DNA from 4 places in the Synechococcus sp. RSCCF101 genome. Region 4 is predicted to be linked to each of the others. Evidence: predicted binding sites of a transcription regulator. Region 4 holds the regulator's gene; each other region holds the start of a gene.
What was found. The regulator NtcA, encoded in region 4, controls nitrogen genes in cyanobacteria. The targets are predictions, from matches to a motif close to GTANCNNNNGNTAC.
Positions count from the first base shown of each region.

Region 1 (4,826 bases), 1.3 Mb from region 4:
GGCCGATCTGATCCCCGCCGGCACGGGACCGCCGGCCGCCACCGCCGGGCCGGTGCTGGCCGAGCTGCTGCGGAACCTCGACCTGCTGGTGCTGCAGCTCGATGCCGCCGGCACGGTGGTCTGGCTGTCGGAACCCGCCGATGCGGACCTGGCCCGTCTGGGCAGCGGCTGGCTCGGGGCGCCCCTCGGGCGCAGCTGGGCGGCATCGGCCCGCAGAAGCCTGCGGCAGGGTCTGGCCAACGCCGCCGTGGGGGTTCAATCCGAACTGCTGCTGCGGCGGGAGGAACTGACCGACAACAGCACCGCCGGCAGCGACGATCGCCAGCTGCTCTCCCTCTCGCTGGCGCCGCTGCCGGAGGGGGGCAGCGTGGGCTGGATCCGGGGTGTGGATCGCCTCAAGGCCAGCATCCGGCAGGCCGACCGGCTCGCCTACCGCTACCGCATGCTCGCCGAGCTGGGCTCGGATGTGATCTGGCAGGCCGATGCCGCGGGCCGGCTCCGCTGGATCTCCCCCTCCATCCGCCGCCTGAGCGGCCACCATCCGGCCGACCTGGTGGGCTGCGCCCTGCCGGATCTGGTCTGCCCGGAGGACCGGCACCGGCTGGATCGGGCCTGGAGCGACCTGGAACGGCGGGAGCGTCTCAGCCTGGAGCTCCGCCTGGCGCGCCAGGCGGGGGGAGAGCCCGTCTGGGTGGCCCTCAGCCTGCGCCGCGTTCCGGACGGCCCGCAGCTCCCCGACGGCGAGGACGGCATGGTGGTGGGCAGCCTGCAGGACATCGGCCCCGAGGTGGAGGCCCGCCAGCGGGAGCGCGCCATCGTCGACGAGCTGATCGCCTCCGAGGAGCTGTTCCGCCTGGCCATGGAGCACGCCCCGGTGGGCATGGCGCTGCTGGGCGCGGATGGCCGGGTGACGGCGGCCAACCAGGCCTGCTGCCGGCTGTTCGCCCGCACGGAGGAGGAGCTGAGCGGCCGCCACTGGCTGGAGCTCAGCGATGACGACGACGGCGATGGGGAGCGCCTGCTGCTGGATGCGGTGCGGCATGAGGATCTCGAGCACTACCGGCTGCGCCGGCGGCTGCGCTGCGCCGACGGCCGGGCGGTGTGGGGCGATGTGTCGGTGTCGGCCCTGCGGGAGGAGAACGGCGCGATCCGCTGCCTGATCGCCCAGATCGTCGACATCACGGCCACGCTCGAGGCGCAGGAGAAGCTGGCCGCCGAGGAGGCCCACTTCCGCCTGTTGGCGGAGAACAGCTCCGATGTGGTGGTGCATCTGGGCCAGGATCAGGTGATCCGCTGGGTGTCGCCCTCCCTGGAGCCCTGCCTGGGCTGGGCTCCAGGCCAGTGGATCGGCCAGCCGATCGAGACCTTCCTCAGCGGGCCGGTGCCGTCGCTCCGGTCCAACGGCACCGGCAAGGGCCACCAGCTGGAACGGCTGCGGGTGCGCGGAGGCGATGGCAGCAGCCACTGGATGGAGAGCACGCTGCGGCCGTATCGCAACGGTGGCGGGGCTGATGAGGGGCTCATCGCCTCACTCCGCCTGGTGGATGACAAGGTGCGGGCGGAGCAGGAGCTGGAGCACCGGGCCCGCTTCGATGCCCTCACCGGCCTGCTCAACCGCAGCGAGATGCTGGAGCGGATGGGGCGGCAGCTGCATCAGCGGCGCCGCGGCAGCCGGGTGGCTGTGCTGTTCTGCGATGTGGACCACTTCAAGTCCATCAACGACCGCCATGGCCATGCGGTGGGGGATGTGGTGCTGCAGGTCACCGCGCAGCGGATCCGGGAGGCGATCCGCACCAACGACTGGGCCGCCCGGATGGGAGGCGATGAGCTGGTGGTGGTGCTCAACGGCCTGCGCGATCTCGCCGATGGGACGGCCATCGCCCGCAAGATCCGGCACGGCGCGATGCAGCCGATCGCCTGCCCCGGCGCCGGCTCCGAGGCCTCCGTCTCGGTGACCCTCAGCATCGGCCTGGCCCTGGCCAGCCCCGGCGACAGCTCGGACGATGTGCTGGCCCGGGCCGACCGGTTGCTGTACGAGGCCAAGCGGCAGGGACGCGACAGGATCGTGGCCGCCGAGCCGCAGGAGAGCCCCCTGGACGGGAAGCTCAGCCCCAGCGCAGAAAGCGGTTCGCCCAGTCGACCAGGTCGTTCTCACTGACCCCCTGCACGCTGGCCTGACCCACGCTCAGGTCATAGAGGGGGGTGTCGCCCGGTCCGAGATACCCCTTCAAGGTGGCGTGGGGAGCGGCCTGGGCCAGGTTGTTCATCACGTGGTCCGCCACGTCCAGGGCACTGGCGAAGAACATGACCCCATCTCGACGCCATCACGATACCGAGCTGGACCAGAGCGTCCGCCCGCCCGGCCCTGTCAATGGGGTGGCATGCCGACCCCGGCGGGTGGTTATCCGTAGCGCGCGAAACAGTAGCAACCGCTACCGCACTCTTAAATTGAGGGCACGTTGAGGCAGAGGAGTTCCTCGGTCCGCAGGTCGATTCCGGTCAGGCAACGGGGGCCGGAGCACGCATGGAGCCCTTCCATGAACGTCCTGTCACTCATCAAGAATCAGATGGATCGTCAGCATCGTCTGAGCGAAGCACAGAAAATCCAGCTCAAGGCCTACCGCGGCGTCACCTACACCGACGCCCCCAAGGAGTCGCACCTGGCGACCGAACTCACCTACCGGGGTCAGGCCTACCACATGGATCGCTGAAGCCAAACAGGCGCCCCTGCTGGCGGCCCGGTCCCCACCCCAATGATTCAGAACCCGTGCCCTGCTGACAGGGGCACGGGTCTTTTTTTGGCCACTGTCGCTTTGGCCACGGTGTGTCAGCCGCTGATGAAAGGGCGTTCTGGCGGGACCGAGCCGGCAGTTCCATGATCGGGTCGGTTCTCGACGGCCATGGCCCGCCGCTCGCTCCGACGCAGCCTGACCCGGTGGCTGGCGGCACTCGGCGCGGCTCTGCTGCTGCTGGCGGGGGTCGCCCCTGCAGCCACCCCGCCCCTGCAGGTGTTCGTGCGGGAGGGCTGCCCCCACTGCGCCGCGGCGAAGGCCTTCCTGCCGGAACTGCAGCAGCAGCACCCCGAGCTGCAGATTGTGGTGCGGGACCTCAGCCACGACGCCACCGCCGCTGAGGAGCTCGAGGCCCTCAGCCGTGAAGCGGGCATTGCCGCCCCCGGCGTGCCCAGCTTCGTGCTCGGCGGCGAGCTGCTCGTGGGCTACGACAACCCCGAGGGCCGCGGCCGCCAGCTGCTGGCGCTGGTGGAACGGGCGGGCACTCCCGCCCCGCCGCGGCCGCCGCCGGGCCTGGCCGGCCTCAGCGCCCAGCAGCTCGGGCTGCCCCTGTTCACGCTGCTGGTGGGGCTGGTGGATGGCTTCAACCCCTGTGCGATGTGGGTGCTGCTGTTTCTGCTCTCCCTGCTGGTGCACCTGCGGGACCGGCGCCGCATGGCCCTGATCGCCGGCACCTTCGTGCTGGTGAGCGGCGCGGTGTACTTCCTCTTCCTCGCGGCCTGGCTGAACGTGTTCTGGCTGCTGGGCATGTCCACACCGCTGCGGCTGCTGCTGGCGGCTCTTGCCCTTGGGATCGGTGCGATCAACCTGCGCGACGGGCTGCGCCGCAGCGGGGGCTTCACGCTCTCGATCCCCGGGTCCGCCAAACCCGGGCTTTACCAGCGCATGCGGGGAGTGCTTCAGGCCCCCTCCCTCGGGCCGGCCCTGCTGGGGGTGGCCGCCCTCGCCGTGGTGGTGAACACGGTGGAGCTGCTCTGCACCGCCGGCCTGCCGGCCCTCTACACCGCCGTGCTGGCTCAGCAGCAGCTGCCGGCGGCCGGCCACGCCGCCTATCTGGGGCTCTACATCGCCGCCTACATCGCCGACGACGCCCTGATGGTGGGCCTGGCGGTGCTGGCCATCTCCAGCCACCGCCTCGGCGAACGAGGCGGGCGGCAGCTGAAGCTGCTCAGCGGCGGCGTGATGGCCCTGCTCGGAACCGTGCTGCTGCTGCGCCCGGGCTGGCTGCTTTGAGCCCGACACCGGCATGATGAGCGCCATGAACGCGTTCCGGCTGCTCGCCATCCCCGTCCTGCTCACCCTGCTGGCGGGATTTCTGGGGCTGATGCGACAGCGCAATCTCCTGCTCAAGGCCCTGGCGATGGATGTGATGGGCACGGGAGTGATCTCCCTGTTCGTGCTGGTGGGAGCCCGTCACGGCCTGCGCAGCCCGATCCTGAACAACGCCTCGGGCCTGCTGTCCGAGGGACCGGCCGGCACGGCCTACTGGGCCGATCCGCTGCCCCAGGCCGTGATCCTCACCGCCATCGTGATCGGCTTCTCGATCCAGGCCCTGCTGATGGTGGTGATCGCCCGCCTGGCGGAACGGGATCCGAGCCTCGATCTCGAGGCCCTGGAGCGGATCGAGCCCTAGATGAACCGGAGCGATGCTCTCCTGGTGGCCTGGCTGGTGCTGCCCTTCGCAGCCGCCTTCCTGGCCGGATTGCTGCCGAGCCTGGGCCGGTTGCTTGGCCTGGCCGGCGCCGCCGCCACCGCGGCAGTCGGCGTGGCCTGCGGGCTGGGCGCCTTCCCCATGCCCCTGCAGCTGCTGGGAACGAGCGGCATCCAGCTCGAGGCCGACCCCCATGCCGCTCCCTTTCTGCTGCTGAATGCCACGGTGAGCGCCACCGTGCTGCTGCACCGGCCACCCCAGAGCGGTCGCCGCGGCCCCTTCGCCCTGCTGCTGCTGGTCCTGCTGGGCAGCCTCAACACCGCAGCGGTGGCGGTGGATCTGATGAGTCTCTACGTCACCCTCGAGATCAGTGGCATCGCCGC
Region 1 is NZ_CP035632.1:398,602-403,427, reverse strand. It holds gene EVJ50_RS02000 (bifunctional diguanylate cyclase/phosphodiesterase) at 1-2,158, shown strand, start outside; gene EVJ50_RS01995 (hypothetical protein) at 2,106-2,306, opposite strand; gene EVJ50_RS01990 (DUF4278 domain-containing protein) at 2,538-2,711, shown strand; gene EVJ50_RS01985 (glutaredoxin domain-containing protein) at 2,901-4,025, shown strand; gene EVJ50_RS01980 (cation:proton antiporter subunit C) at 4,051-4,425, shown strand; gene EVJ50_RS01975 (proton-conducting transporter membrane subunit) at 4,426-4,826, shown strand, end outside.
Region 1: EVJ50_RS01990 (DUF4278 domain-containing protein) is a predicted target of NtcA. The motif match lies at 2,423-2,436, and genes of this name have one in related genera.

Region 2 (4,826 bases), 420 kb from region 4:
CCGGGAAGAGGCGTGCAACGACCCAGGAGGAAGTGCCTATGAGCTTACACGCATAAGCGGGGCGACCTGCTGGGTGTGGCGCGCGCGTGATGCCGTGATCCCCGTTCGGCCAGCTCAGGGGAGCAGTCCCAGCTCCTCGAACCGGGGCACCAGCCAGTCGGGGATGCCGTCGCGGTCCCAGCACCAGGAGCTGCCACGCTCCAGGAACACGGTTTCGTTGGCCAGGTAGGCCTGAGCCAGGGTCGTCAGGCTGACGGCGCGCATCGCCTCATCCCGGCGGCTCTCCAGCAGGCGGCCCGCTGCGGAACCGCCGGGAGCCGCCCTGTGCGCTGCCCGTCGACCGCTCAGACCGAGGAAAGGCAGTGCCATCAGCCCGATGCATGGAAGTCCGGCGAAGATAACCGCCGCGGCCCTCGATTCCGTGCCTGTCTCCCGCCGCCGTCATGCCGTGCGCCTGCTGCTGGTTCTGGCGCTGGCGCTCTCCGCCCTGGTGCTAGCCCGCGCGGGCCGCGAGCCCTCGTCCGCGCCGGCCCTGGCCGGAGACGATCCCCCGCTGCGTGAGAACTCACCCCAGGCGGACCCGCTGCTCCTCCCCACGGCCCCCGGCCTGCCCCGCACAGCCGATGGCCGCCACCATCCGCTGGTGCCGGCGGAACCCGTTGCCACCGCAGCCCTGCTGGCCTGGGTGGAGGAGGCCCTGAGGGACCCGGGCACCCCGGATCAGCAGCTTCCGCGCCTCGGCCATCAGCAGCAGGTGATCTACCGGGTGCTCTCGCGGGATGAGCCGCGCAGCCGCCGCGTGCTGGCCCTGCTGCCCGATCGCTGGCGCCCGGTCGCCGAACGGCATCTGGCCGCCCGGCGGGAGTTTCTGGCCATGCACAGGCGCAGCCGCCCGCCGGAGCGGCTGCCGGCCTGGCGCATCCGCGCCCCCGAGCCGCCGGAGCAGCTCCTGGCGCACTACCGCAAGGCGGAGGCCGCCACCGGCATCGCCTGGGAGGTGCTGGCGGCGGTGAATCTGGTGGAGACCGCCATGGGGCGGATCGATGGCGTCTCGGTGGCCAACGCGCAGGGGCCGATGCAGTTCCTGCCCACCACCTGGGCCGAAGCCGGCATCGGCCGCGGCGACATCCGCGACCCCCACGATGCGATTCAGGCCGCGGCCCGTTATCTCGTGCGTCGCGGCGGTCTGGAGGACATCCGCCGAGGGCTCTGGGGATACAACAACAGTGACCGCTACGGCCGCGCCGTCCTGCACTACGCCGCGCTGATGGAGGAGGACGAACGGGCCTTCACCGGCCTGTACCACTGGGAGGTGCACTTCGCCTCCGCCCGGGGCGATCTCTGGCTGCCGGTGGGCACCGTCCACCGCGCCCCGGTGACGGTGGAGGCCTTCCTGCAGCGCCAGCCCGCCGGGGCTCCGCCCGAGCTTTACGCTGCTTTTCCCGTTTCCGCCGCTGATGCCGAAGGATCCGATCAGTCGCGCTGACGAGCTGACCGCGCTGGGCTGGCCGTCTGAGGAGGTGGCCCGCTACGCCGAACTGTGGGAGTACCGCCGGCGCTGGGGGTCGATGAACCTGGAGCGGGAGGACCGTCTGTTTCTGCGCAAGGCCGAAGCCGCCCTGCCGCCCCTGCCCACCGGCAAGGCCGCGGCGCGCAAGAGCATCCGGGAGAAGTCGTATTACCGTTGGCTGCGCTTCAACCTTGAGGCGATGCAGGCCGCCGAAGCCTCCATGGGCCTGGCTGAGGGCGAGTGCGGAGCCTGGACCATCGTTCTGGAGGAGGAGCTGAAGGTTCTGGACAGCTGCCAGCCGGTTCTGGGCCTGCCGGACACGATCAAGGCCCGCGAGCTCACGCCGATGCGCGAGGCCTGGGCTGCCGAGGCGGCTGAGCTGGGCCGAAGCCTGAGCTTCGATTTCGCGGCACCCCTGATCGCTCTGAAGGAGCAGCAGACCACCAGCTGGAAGCCGCTGCGCGACCCCTCTCAGGCCGGGGACACGAGCTACCCCGTGCTCGACACGGATGGCGCAGCCGCGTTCCGCGCCCGCATCGGGGCGGCGATCGACCAGCAGATCCGCAGCAGCTTCCCCTCACTGGCCGACTCCAACCCGGCCCCGGAACCGGCTGCCCCCGAGAGCGGCTCCGAGACGCCATCTCCTGAGGCGACCCCTGGCGCGGTTGAGGAGGCCACGGTCTGAGGGCCATCCCCGGCGCCATGGCGACGCCGGGCTCAGCCCCGCAATCCGATGGAACTGAGCTCAGACGACGGCTGCGTCGCGCTCGCCGGTGCGGATGCGTACGACGGTGTCGAGCGGGGTGACCAGGATCTTGCCATCGCCGATGTTGCCGGTCTGGGCCAGGGCCACGATGGTCTCGATGGCGGTCTCGACCAGCTCGTCGGCCACGATCATCTCCACCTTGGCCTTCTTGACGAAGTCCACCTTGTATTCGGCACCCCGGTACACCTCGGTCTGACCGAGCTGCTTGCCGAATCCCTTCACGTCGGAGACGGTCATGCCGACGATGCCCTTCTCGACAAGTTTGTCCTTGAGTTGATCCACCGTGGTGGGCCGGATGAAAGCCGTGACCAGCTTCATGGTGAGAAGCAGAGAGTTCTCTCGGATTCAAGCGAAAGTTGCGGCAGCCTGCTGCAAAACCGGTCGCCGTTGCTACAAGAACACTGATGCGTCTCCTCGCTTCCCCGTCATGGCCGTCTCCTGTCCATCGAGAGTGCTGATCGGTAGCGTCCGCTACCCCGGCCAGGGTGCTGTTTCGGCCATGACCGCTCCAGAGGTGTTCACCGTCGGTTTGGACTCCCTGACCGCTTTCGCCGCCATCGCTCTTACCGCCGTCTCCTGGGATGGTGTGCTCTCCCAGGCGGGCTCCAGGGCGCTGCGCCATGAGCTCGACTACCGCGAACCCTTCGCCTCGATGAAGGACGGTGAGATGGTGGCTCTGATGGATGAGCTGCTCGAACGGATGCGGCGGCTCGGCGTCCACGAGCTGATGGTGGAGGCCGCCCAGGCGCTCAGCCCGGAGCAGCGGCGCACCGCGTACGCCGTGGCGGCCGAGATCATGCGCTCCGACGGTCCGCTGGTGGAGGAGGAGCGCTGCATGCTCGGAACGCTCGCCACCACCCTTTCGATGGAGCCGGGCGATGCCCAGCGGATCAGCTCGGTGATGGATGTGCTGCATGGCAGCGTCGTTGACTGCGCCATGACCGTCTAAGTCGATTCGGCGGGCAGGTCGGGAACCCGCCGACGGCCCAAGCCGGGCAAAGGTGTTAGAACCGCTACAGAATTCGCCAGTTTCAGGCGTTCCCGGCCATGGCCTTCCACGATTCCAGCTCCGCTGCGCCTGCCTCCTCCTCCGTGGGCCTTCGCGGTAATGGTGCGGCTCATTCGGCCCCCCGGCGTGACGCTCTGCTCGGTTCGCTCCGCCTGCGCTACGGCCAGGCTCTCGAGCGCGGAGACCGTGAGGCGCAGCTGGAGATCTACCGCGAGGCGGTGTACCTCGGCGTGCAGCCCGAGGAGCTCAGCCGCCCGGCCGCGGCCTGACGGTAGAGCCGGTGGTGGTGCAGGATCCGAGCCTCCAGTCTGTGGGCCGGGCCCGGCTCCACTCCGGCTTCAAAGCCCCGCTGGGCGGATTCCACCAGGGCGGTGTCCTCGTCGAGAAATCGCTCCATCTCCGCCAGCCAGGCGTCGGCTGTGTCCCTCAGTGCCTCCGGCCCAAGCAGCCGCAGCGCCATCCGGCACTGGCCAGGCCCGTCGGGCACGAAGCTGATGGCCGCCAGGCGCCCGTCCGGCCAGAAGAGCAGGTGGTGACAGGGGGGCACACCGAAGGTCAGAAACTCACCGGCGAGCGTCGCCTGGTCTGATGGTCCCGTCCAGGGTGTGGCCAGCAGGTTCGATTGCCGTCCGAAGCCGTGCCGGTAGCCGCTGACCGGTCCCTGCAGAGGATGCAGGGTGCGGGGGTGGGCAATGGCCACGTGGTAATCATCGAGCGTGTTGTCGTGCGCCAGCTTCCAGTCGCTGCGCAGCGGCCGGTTCAGGCAGCGGAAGCCGGACCGCGGAGTCTCCAGCAGCCCGCCGGCCTCCTCCAGCACCAGATCCAGCTGCGCCTCCAGATCGATGGCAGACGGGCCATCCGGTTCTTCTCCAACGGAGGAGCCACCCTCCGGTGCAGGCCGAAGCCGGATCCAGATCAGCCCGGCCAGCTCCCGGAAGGGCAGAGGGATGAGGTTCCAGCGGCTGCGCTCGAAGGGCTCATGGAACTCCCCCTCCCGAGCGGCGGCCCGCAGCCGGCCGTCGGTGGTGAAGGTCCATCCGTGATACGGACAGACCCATTTCCTGCAGGCCCGGGCCGGCCCGTCCGCCAGCAGGGCCACTCCGCGGTGCGGGCAGGCATTGGCGAAGGCCGACAGCAGCCCGTCCGGGCTGCGGCTCAGCAGGATCGGCTGATCCAGCCACTGCAGGGCCTGGCTGTGGCCCGGCGGGAGATCCCCGGCGCAGGCCACCGGGTGCCAGAAGGAGGGCAGGTAGGCAGCCCGCTCCCATTCGAGCAGGGCCGGGTCCCTGTAAAGCCGGGCCGGCAGGAAGCCCTCAGCTGAGGCGTCCATCCAGGCTGCGCAGCTGGTGCACGAGCTCCTGGCGCACGTGCAGGAAATCGGGATCCACCCGCAGCCCTTCGAGATCGCTTTTCTCCAGCGTCACGTCCACCGTGTGGATGATGCGGCCGGGATTGGGGGCGAGCACATGGACCCGCTGGGCCATGATCAGCGCCTCCTCCACGTCGTGGGTGATCAGCAGCACCGTGAGGCCGGTGCGCTG
Region 2 is NZ_CP035632.1:1,310,373-1,315,198, reverse strand. It holds gene EVJ50_RS06360 (hypothetical protein) at 115-369, opposite strand; gene EVJ50_RS06355 (transglycosylase SLT domain-containing protein) at 422-1,486, shown strand; gene EVJ50_RS06350 (hypothetical protein) at 1,458-2,195, shown strand; gene EVJ50_RS06345 (P-II family nitrogen regulator) at 2,256-2,594, opposite strand; gene EVJ50_RS06340 (tellurite resistance TerB family protein) at 2,704-3,225, shown strand; gene EVJ50_RS06335 (hypothetical protein) at 3,324-3,554, shown strand; gene EVJ50_RS06330 (aromatic ring-hydroxylating dioxygenase subunit alpha) at 3,491-4,615, opposite strand; gene EVJ50_RS06325 (ABC transporter ATP-binding protein) at 4,599-4,826, opposite strand, start outside.
Region 2: EVJ50_RS06345 (P-II family nitrogen regulator) is a predicted target of NtcA. The motif match lies at 2,657-2,670, and genes of this name have one in related genera.

Region 3 (4,826 bases), 460 kb from region 4:
GCCGATCACCACGATCGCCGGCGACTGAAAGTGCTGCCGGCGGGCCTCCTCCGCCAGGGCGCCGAGAGCCGCGATCAGGTGACGCTGGCCCGCCACCGTGCCCTGCTGGATCACGGCGGCCGGAGTGGCAGGTGCCAGGCCACCGGCCATCAGCTCCTCGCAGATGCGGGCCAGGTTGTGGAGGCCCATGTAGATCACCAGGCCGTCGCTGGCCCGGGCCAGTCCGCGCCAGTCGACTCCGGGCCGGGCCTTGTCGACCTCCTCGTGTCCGGTCACGAAGGTGATCGATGAGCCGGCATGGCGATGGGTGACCGGGATGCCGATGTAGGCCGGAGCGGCGATGCCGGCGGTGACGCCGGGCACCACCTCCACCGCGATGCCATGGGCCTGGAGGTGGGCCGCCTCCTCCCCACCACGACCGAAGAGGAAGGGATCCCCCCCTTGAGCCGCACCACGCAGCGGTGGCGTCCGGCCAGATCCACCAGCACCGAATTGGTGGAGGGCTGGGGAACGGAATGGTGACCGCGCCGCTTGCCCACGAAATGGCGCTCGCAGTGGGCCGGCGTGAGCTGGAGCAGGGCCTCGGGCACCAGCGCGTCGTGCACCAGGGCATCGCAGCGGCTGAGCAGTTGATGGGCCCTGAGGGTGAGCAGATCCGGATCCCCTGGACCGGCGCCCACGAGATACACGGTGCCGGTGCCGCGTCCGTTCAGGGGAGGGCGCTCAGCAGACGGAGAAGCAGGGTCCGGCAACGGGGGTCGTCGAGAAGGGGCGGGAAGACGTGCTCGAAATCCGTGGTGCAGCCTGTCGGCGGATGGGGCCTGAGCCGGTGCTGCAGCGAGTCGCTCATGCGGTTGGCCGCCAGGGCCAGGGGCAGGGCTGCCGAGCGATGGGCCGGAGTGTAGTGGCGAAGCTGATCCGCCGGCAGCAGCTCCGCCCCCAGCCGGCGCTGCAGGGTGGTGAGGTGTCGCCGGGCCAGCCCGGGCCGCAGCGGATGGTGCACCAGCACCGTGCGGCGGCCGTTGGCCCGTTCCCGCTCCACCCACTCGCGCATCATCCGAAGCAGCTCCGGCCAGGCGCCGAGGAAGGGGAGCCGGCGCACGCCGTGGCCATCGCGCTGCAGGCGGCGGGCGATGGCGGGGATGTCGCTGCGCACATGGCTGCCGGGCAGCAGCAGCAGGGGAGCCAGCCAGAGGCAGGGGTGACGGGCGCCGTCCTCCACGACATCGGCCGTGAGGGCCTGCACGCGCACCGGGGCCCGGCGCCGGCCGGCCAGATCGGAGGCGAAGCGCTCGATGCCCTCCGGCACATGACCGCCTTCCCTGCCGTGCACCACCAGCAGCAGCGGATGGCCCGGCGCGAGCCGGGGACCATCCTGTAACAACAGCCACGGATGCCCGGGCGGACGGCCTGATGAACTCAGCAGCCGCTCGTCCATTCGCGGGGTCGCGTCCGCTGTCGTTCCCACCAGGTGCATGCCACGTTCTCCTCGCCAGCTTCCACGGTCCAGTCGCAGGCCCCGCTCAGAGGGAACGGGCCGGGCCGGCGTCAGGGCCGGCCAGCGGCGACCGGAGGCCGCCGAGCTCCGTCAGACCACGGATCTGCAGCGTGATTTCTCGGCCATGACGGTCGTGTGGCAGATGTTACGGACCGGCGCCGTCCGCTGGATCGGCGAGATCGGCAGAGGCCACTGAGCGATAGCCAAAGCCGCTGCGTAGCGACGGCTACTCCGGCTGATCCGGAAACAAGAGTTAATACCTCCGTCATCGACGCGCTTTCTTTGAACCGCGATGACCCCGTACGACCCATGGCGCGCTGACGGTTTCGCCGCGCTCGGGAATGGCTCCAGGGCTCTTGCCCCTCCTGCATGGCTTGCCATGCCGCTGCAGTGATCACGTCCCGGCGCCTCCAGGTGAGGCGTTTCATCCCCGCATCCAGCGCCTTCATGACCACCACCGCCGGCAATCGACCTCTGGCTCCCTACCTCGAGGGCAAGACCCTCAACAAGGTGGAGCAGAACAAGGCCGCCCGCGACGGACTCGATCTGGCCGGCGACCTCGAGCGCTTCGCCCAGGCGGGCTGGCAGGCCATCGATGAGACCGATTTGCAGCTGCGCCTCAAGTGGTTCGGCCTGTTCTGGCGACCGGTCACACCCGGCCAGTTCATGCTGCGCCTGCGGGTGCCCAACGGGATCATCAGCTCCGAGCAGCTGCGGGCCGTGGCCTCGATCGTGGCCCGCTATGGCAGCGACGGCAGCTGCGACATCACCACGCGCCAGAACCTGCAGCTGAGGGGTGTGCTTCTCGAGGACTTCCCCGAAATCCTGGAGCGCCTGAAAGAGGTGGGCCTCACCTCGATTCAGTCCGGCTTCGACAATCCCCGCAACGTCACCGGCAACCCGCTGGCCGGCATCGATCCGCACGAGATCGTCGACACCCGGCCCTACACCCAGGAGCTGCAGGACTTCCTGGTGGGCAGCGGCAAGGGCAACCGCAGCTTCTCGAATCTGCCGCGCAAGTGGAACACCGCCGTGGCCGGTTCCAAAGACAACTTCCTTCTGCACAACGACATCGTCTTCCACCCCGTGGAACGCGACGGCGTGATGGGATTCGGCGTCTGGGTGGGCGGCATCCTCTCCTCCCAGATGAACGCCTACGCCCTGCCTCTCAATGCCTGGGTGCCCCCTCACGAGATCTGCCGGCTCACCGATGCGGTGATCGGCCTCTGGCGCGACCACGGCGAGCGCAAGAACCGCCCCAAAGGTCGCTTCCGCTTCTACCTCGATGGTCTGGGGATCGAGGCCTTCCGCGCCCAGGTGGTCGAGCGATTCGGGCCGCTGGCGGAGGACCCGGGCTCGGTGTTCGATGCCACGCCCAGGCAGCATCTGGGTCTGCATCCCCAGAAGCAGGAGGGCCTGCTCTACGCCGGCCTGCACGTGCCGGTGGGTCGCCTCAAGGCCGTGGACCTGCAGGATCTCGCCGCCCTGAGCGAGTCCTTCGGCGATGGTGAGGTGCGCCTCACGGAGGATCAGAACGTGATCCTCTCCGGCATCCCGGCAAGCCGGAGCGATGCGCTGGCCGCCGAGCCGCTGCTGCAGCGCTTCCCCATGCATCCGGGCAGCGTCTCGGCCGGAACCGTGTCCTGCACCGGCAAGACCTACTGCGGCTTCGCCCTCACGAACACCAAGGACACGGCCATGGGCATCGCCCGGGAGCTGGACCGGGAGCTGGAGTTGCCCGAGGAGGTGCGCATCCACTGGACCGGCTGCCCCAACAGCTGCGGCCAGGCCTACATGGGGGCCATCGGCCTCACCGGCACCAAGGCCAAATCGGCAGACGGTGAGCTGGGCGAGGGATACGACATCACCATCGGCGGCTCCCAGGGGGCCGATCCCCAGATCGGGACGTCGTCCCGCAAGAAGGTTCCGGCCAATGAGGTCAAACAGGTGGTGCGCGACCTGCTGATCGAGCACTACGGCGCCCGGCCACGAGCCATGTGAGCCGCCGCCGCCCGAGCGGCGGGCCGCCGCCGCTCGCTCATCCCTTCACCCCCCGAGTCACCCAACCCTTCCCTGATGGATTACGTCCTTCCCAATGAGCTCGTCGACGGCATGATTGCCGCCGGCGGCAAGAAAGCCACAGTCAGCATCAAGAACCTGCTGATTCGCGGTTTCTACTCCGGATCCGCCCTGGGGCTGGCCCTCTGCCTGGCCCTGACGATCATGCATCAGACCGGGATCAACTGGATCGGGTCTCTCATCTTCCCCTTCGGCTTCGCCAGCATCGTGCTGTTCGGCATGGAGCTGGTCACCGGGAACTTCTCCCTGCTGCCGATGGCGGTGTGGGCCGGCAAGACGACCTGGAGCAAGACGATCCGCAACTGGATCTGGGTCTGGATCGGCAACTGGCTCGGCACCTTTACCGTGGGTGTGCTGTTCGCCATCAGTCTCACCAGCGGCGGCACGGCCGATCTTGCCAATGGTTCAGGCGACTGGGTGGCCGTGGCCAACAAGATCATCGCGCTGAACAAGGCCAATGTGATCACCAAGTATGAAAATCTCGGTGCCCTGGGCTTCTTCCTCGCCTTCCTGCGCGGCCTGATCGCCAACTGGCTGGTGTGTCTGGGTGTGACCCTGGCCCTGGTCAGCAAGAGCGTGCCCGGCAAGATCCTTGCCTGCTGGCTTCCGATCACCGCCTTCCAGGCGCTGGGCATGGAGCACATCGTGGTGAACATGTTCCTGCACACCACCGGCCCCATGCTGGGTTCAGGAGTGAACTACGGCAGCACGATCTTCTGGAACTTCCTGCCGGTCACCGCTGGTAACATCGTCGGAGGCATGGTGTTCATCGGCATGCTCTTCTACGGCACCCACAAGACCCCGGCCGACAACGTGCTGCCCGCCGTGCATGACGAGAAGCTCGAGCGCGAGCTGGCCGCCGAACTCGGCGCCCGCTGATCGCCTCTCCCTTCCGGGGGCAGCGGTGGCCAGCCGCCGCTGCCCGTCACTCACAGCCCCGTCCTGCCCCCGAGGCCGGTCGGGGCTGTTCTGTTGATTCATCCTCCCGCCATGCCCCTGCCCCTGTCCGACCCCATGCATGCGGAACCCTCCGAGGAGCGGGATGCGGCCCTCTGGGAGCGGCTGGGCCGGGGCAGGCGCGATCCCCTGAGCCGAAGCGAACTGACGGCGGCCTACGGCCAGACGGCCAGCCCGTCCCTGCGGCAGGTGCTGGCCGAACGTCTGGGCTGCCAGGGTCCGGACGCCTGGCCCCTGCTGCAGGAACTTGTCGAGCGCTTCGGCCCGGAGCCGGCCCTGGTTCGGGCCATGG
Region 3 is NZ_CP035632.1:2,196,822-2,201,647, reverse strand. It holds partial or broken gene cobA (uroporphyrinogen-III C-methyltransferase) at 1-713, opposite strand, end outside; gene EVJ50_RS10735 (CbiX/SirB N-terminal domain-containing protein) at 710-1,438, opposite strand; gene EVJ50_RS10725 (ferredoxin--nitrite reductase) at 1,946-3,499, shown strand; gene EVJ50_RS10720 (formate/nitrite transporter family protein) at 3,575-4,456, shown strand; gene EVJ50_RS10715 (hypothetical protein) at 4,568-4,826, shown strand, end outside.
Region 3: EVJ50_RS10725 (ferredoxin--nitrite reductase) is a predicted target of NtcA. The motif match lies at 1,715-1,728, and genes of this name have one in related genera.

Region 4 (4,826 bases):
CAGCGAGAGCTACGTGGTCGCGGACCGGGAGAGCTGGCCCGACGAGCGCAGTGCCGGCGAGATCTGTGTCAAGCGGCTCCTGGCCGGCGAGCGCGGTCACTACGGCCCGCTGGAGCACGCCCAGATCGTCTTCAACGTGGGCTACTTCCCCCATTCGGTCATGCAGCAGGCCCGCACCCACCGGGTGGGTGTGAGCTTCGACGTCCAGTCGATGCGGTACACCGGCGAGCGCATCTGCAGGGCGGCCCGGGGGGAGCTGGATCTCGAGGAGGTGGTCTACCTGCGGCCGGTGGGCGACTACAACGACCGGCAGGGCAAGCGCTACCGCTACAGCGAGAGCCAGCGGGAGAGCGACCTGGCCTTCTGCCGCCGGTCCGTCGAGCGCTACAGCCAGCGGTTGTCGGAGGGCTTCTCCGAGGAGCACGCCAGAGGCCTGCTGCCCTTCGACTACCGCCAGCACTTCGTGGTGAGCTTCACCCTGCGGGCTCTGCTGCACTTCATGGATCTGCGGGCCAAGCGCGATGCCCAGCTGGAGATCCGCTGCCTCTGCGACCTGCTCTGGCCCCATCTGCAGGACTGGGTGCCCGAGATCGCGGCCTGGTATGAGGAGTCGCGACTGCACAGGGCCCGGCTGGCGCCCTGATCCGGCCGTTCAGAGGCGGGCCATGGTCACCCGTTCCGGCTGGTCCTGGTACTTGCCGGCCCGGTCGCTGTAGGTGGTGTCGCAGGGATCACCCTCGAAGAAGAGCAGCTGGCAGATGCCCTCGCCGGCATAGATGCGGCAGTCCGCACCGGAGCTGTTGCTGAATTCCAGGGTGAGATGTCCCTCCCAGCTGGCCTCCGCCGGCGTCGTGTTCACGATGATGCCCAGACGGGCGTACGTGCTCTTCCCCAGGCAGATCACGGTGATCGTGGGCGGCACACGCAGCCGTTCCAGCGCCACCCCCAGGCCATAGGAGTGGGCCGGGAGGATGAAGAAGGCGCCGTCCTCATCGCGGTGCAGGGGAGCGGGCTCGAGGTTGGCCGGATTGAACCGCTTCGGGTTCATCACCGTGCCGGGCACGTGGCGGAAGATCAGGAATTCCCGGGGCGAGAGGCGCAGGTCGTATCCGTAGGAGGAGCAGCCGAAACTCAGCACGCCCAGGCCGGCATCGGGTCCGCCGGAGGGCAGCTGGCGCACCAGGTCCGGCTGAAACGGCTCGAGCATGCCCTCGGCGGCACGGGCAACGATCCAGCGATCGTTCTTCAGCATCGCCCGCACCGGCAGCCCTGGCTGGGATCGTAGGAGAGGCGCACCGCTGGACCGCCCATGCCCCCCTCCGCCGAGTCCCGTCCCGAGGCAGCAGCCGGCAGCGGGCCCCGGGCCGATGGCCGAGCGTTCGATGCCCTGCGCCCCATGCGGGTGCGATGGGATCCGATGGGCTTCGCCCTCAGCTCGCTCACGATTCACAGCGGCCGGACGGTGGTGCTCTGCAGCTGCTGCATGGAGGAGGGCGTGCCCGGCTGGCGCAAGGGCAGCGGGCTGGGCTGGCTCAGCGCTGAGTACCGGCTTCTGCCGGCCTCGACGCCCCAGCGCCAGCGTCGCGAGACCCTGAAACTCTCGGGCCGGACCCAGGAGATCCAGCGCCTGATCGGCCGCAGCCTCAGGGCGGCGATCGACCTGGCCGTGCTCGGTGAACGCACCCTGCTGATCGACTGCGATGTGATCCAGGCCGATGCCGGAACCCGCACCGCCTCCGTCACGGGAGCCTGGCTCGCCCTGGCCCGGGCGCTGCAGCGCCTGGAGGCCGACGGTCTGCTCACGGGGCCGGCCCGGCTGCGGCAGATCGCCGCGGTGTCGGTCGGACTGGTGGGGGGAGCGGCCCTGCTGGATCTCGACTACAGCGAGGACAGCCGGGCCGATGTGGACCTGAATGTGGTCATGACTCAGGACCTCGACCTGGTGGAGCTGCAGGGCACCGGGGAGGGGACCTGTTTCCCCCGCCGCGAGCTCGATGCGCTGCTCAGCCTCGCCGAGGGGGGCATCCGAACGCTGCTGCAGGGCCAAAGGGACGCCCTGGCGACGGCGGATCGGCCTGAGGGCGTTCGCAGTGAACATCGTTCGTAGCGATCACTACAGGGGTGGGCCTGTGCGATCCGTAGGGTCCCCCAACCTGTGGGGTGGGGATGCCCGGCTTACAACGCGGTTTCAGCCGTACAGCCGGTTCCTCCCTGGGAGCCCAGGGGACCCCCATGCTTCTGGACGACAGCAGCCAGCCCAGCCGGACGCTGCTGGACGTGATCCGGACCCTGAGCGGGGCCACGCCGGAGAGCATCGAACGCGGCAAGACCATCTTCTTCCCGGGTGATCCGGCGGAGCGCGTCTACCTGATCCGGCGCGGAGCGGTGCGGCTCTCCCGCGTCTATGAATCCGGCGAGGAGATCACCGTGGCCCTGCTGCGGGAGAACAGCCTCTTCGGGGTGCTGTCCCTGCTGACCGGGCAGCGATCCGATCGCTTCTATCACGCGGTGGCCTTCACACGCGTGGAGATGGTCACGGCTCCCGCGTCATCGGTGCGCCGAGCGATCGAAGCCGACGCGAGCGTGGGGCTGCTGCTGCTGCAGGGGCTCTCCTCCCGCATCCTCCAGACCGAGACGATGATCGAGACCCTCACCCACCGCGACATGTCGTCGCGGCTGGTGAGCTTCCTGCTGGTGCTCTGCCGCGACTTCGGCGTGCCGGACAAGGAGGGCATCACGATCGATCTGCGTCTCTCCCATCAGGCGATCGCCGAGGCGATCGGCTCGACGCGGGTGACCATCACCCGGCTGCTCGGTGACCTGCGCAACGCCGGTCTGCTGCAGATCGACCGCAAGAAGATCACCGTGTTTGACCCCGTGGCCCTGGCCAAGCGCTTCAGCTGAGGGCGGCCGGGCCGCCCCCCCACACGGCGATACTGAGCCCCTCCGCTGCGTGGTGTGTCCGGCTGGTTGCTGATCCTGGCGCTGCTGGTGCTCGGCGGCGTGCTGGCCACCCTCGGGGACCGGCTGGGAAGCCGCATCGGCAAGGCTCGCCTCAGCCTGTTCAACCTCCGGCCGCGGCGCACGGCGGTGGTGATCACCGTGCTCACGGGCAGCCTGATCAGCGCGGTCTCCCTGGGGCTGATGCTGCTGGTCAGCCAGCGGCTGCGGGTCGGTCTGTTCGAACTCGATCAGCTACAGGGACGCCTGGCCAGCACCCGCAGGGAGCTGACGGGTGCCCGACGTGAGCAGGCGGAGGCGGGCAAGGCGCTGGAGCTGGCGCGGCAGGAGCTCAGCCAGGAGCGCGGCGAACTGAAGCAGGCCCGCCGCGATCGGCGTGAGGCCCTCAGCCAGTCCAGGACGCTGCGGTCCGAGCTGGCCCCCCTGAAGGCGGAGCGCGCCGGTCTGGAGCGCGACATCGCCGCCAGGGATGCCGACATTCAGCGCCGGGAGAAGGAGCTCGAGCAGCTGCGTGGGCGCATCCAGCGCGGCGAGCGGGATCTCGAGGCGCTGGAGAGCAACCTGATCGCCCTGCGGCGGGGGGACGTGGTGATCAGCAGCGGTCAGCCCCTGATCACGGCAACCCTGCGGCTCGACACCCCGGATCAGAGCGGCGACACCATCACCCGCCTGCTTCAGGAAGCCAACCAGGAGGCGTTTCGCCGGGTGCGGCCGGGCGAGGACCCCAGCCGCCAGATCGTGCTCGTCCCCAGGGCCGACATCAGCAGACTCGAAAGCATCATCCGCGAGCCGGGCACGTGGGTCGTGAGCATTCTCTCGGCCGGCAATGTGCTGAGGGGGGAAACCACCGTCTATGCCTATCCGGATGTGCGCCCGAACCGCATCATCAGCGAGTCCGGTGAGGTGATGGCCAGCACGAGCGTAGGACCGGAGGAACGCTCCCTGCAGCAGGTCAGGGACCGGCTGAACCTGCTGCTGGCCTCCACCCTGGCCACCGCCCAGCGGCGCGGGTCCATCGCCAGCGGCGTGCAGTTCGACGTGGGCCAGGCCAATGCCCTGCTGGAACGCCTGCAGCAGCGGGAGGTGGGCGCACTCCGCCTCGAGGCCGTCTCCCGACGGCAGATCGGCGTGGCCGATCCGATCAGCGTGGATCTGCGCCTGACGGAGCTGCCCGGATGACGTCCACCAGGCGTTCGGGGCCATCCCCGGAGGGTGCACGGTGGCCGTTGTCCGGTCCACTGGTGGGCATGGATCCCGGCCGCAGCAAGTGCGGGCTGGCCCTGAGCAACGCTGATCGAACGGCCGTGACGGAAGCGCTTGTGCTGCCCTGCGATGCCGTGATTCCCAGCCTCGAACGCTGGCACCGGCGCGAGCCCATCGCCGGCCTGGTGCTCGGCGACGGCACCGGCTCGAGGCACTGGCAGCGCTCGCTCGCAGGCCGCTGGCCGATGCGACTGATGGAGGAGGCCGGCAGCACCCTCGCCGCCCGCCGGCGCTATTGGCAGCTGTTCCCGGCGGCGGGACTGCAGCGTCTGCTGCCCGAGGGCCTGCGCCAGCCGCCGCGGGACTGGGATGACGTGGTGGCCCAGCTCCTGCTGGAGCGGGAGATCGGACGCCCCCTGATCCGGATCAGAAGCGGGCCCGGACCGTGAAGGCGTAATCCGCGCCGGGCTCGAGCTGGTAGTCGGCGCGCAGCAGGAAGCGCAGGAGCGCGTCCTCGATCAGGGCGCGGCCGAGTGAGGGCTGCACCGCCAGCTCACCCCGGCCGAAGGACCAGCAGAAGCGCCACTCGTAGCCGCCGGCGGACACCTCACCCTCGAGCCGCTGGCTGGCCATGCTGTGGCGGAGCACCCGCACGGTGGCGG
Region 4 is NZ_CP035632.1:1,734,910-1,739,735, forward strand. It holds gene thyX (FAD-dependent thymidylate synthase) at 1-643, shown strand, start outside; gene dcd (dCTP deaminase) at 653-1,252, opposite strand; gene rph (ribonuclease PH) at 1,310-2,107, shown strand; gene ntcA (global nitrogen regulator NtcA) at 2,167-2,904, shown strand; gene EVJ50_RS08550 (DUF3084 domain-containing protein) at 2,959-4,140, shown strand; gene EVJ50_RS08555 (resolvase) at 4,188-4,613, shown strand; gene EVJ50_RS08560 (DUF3146 family protein) at 4,591-4,826, opposite strand, start outside.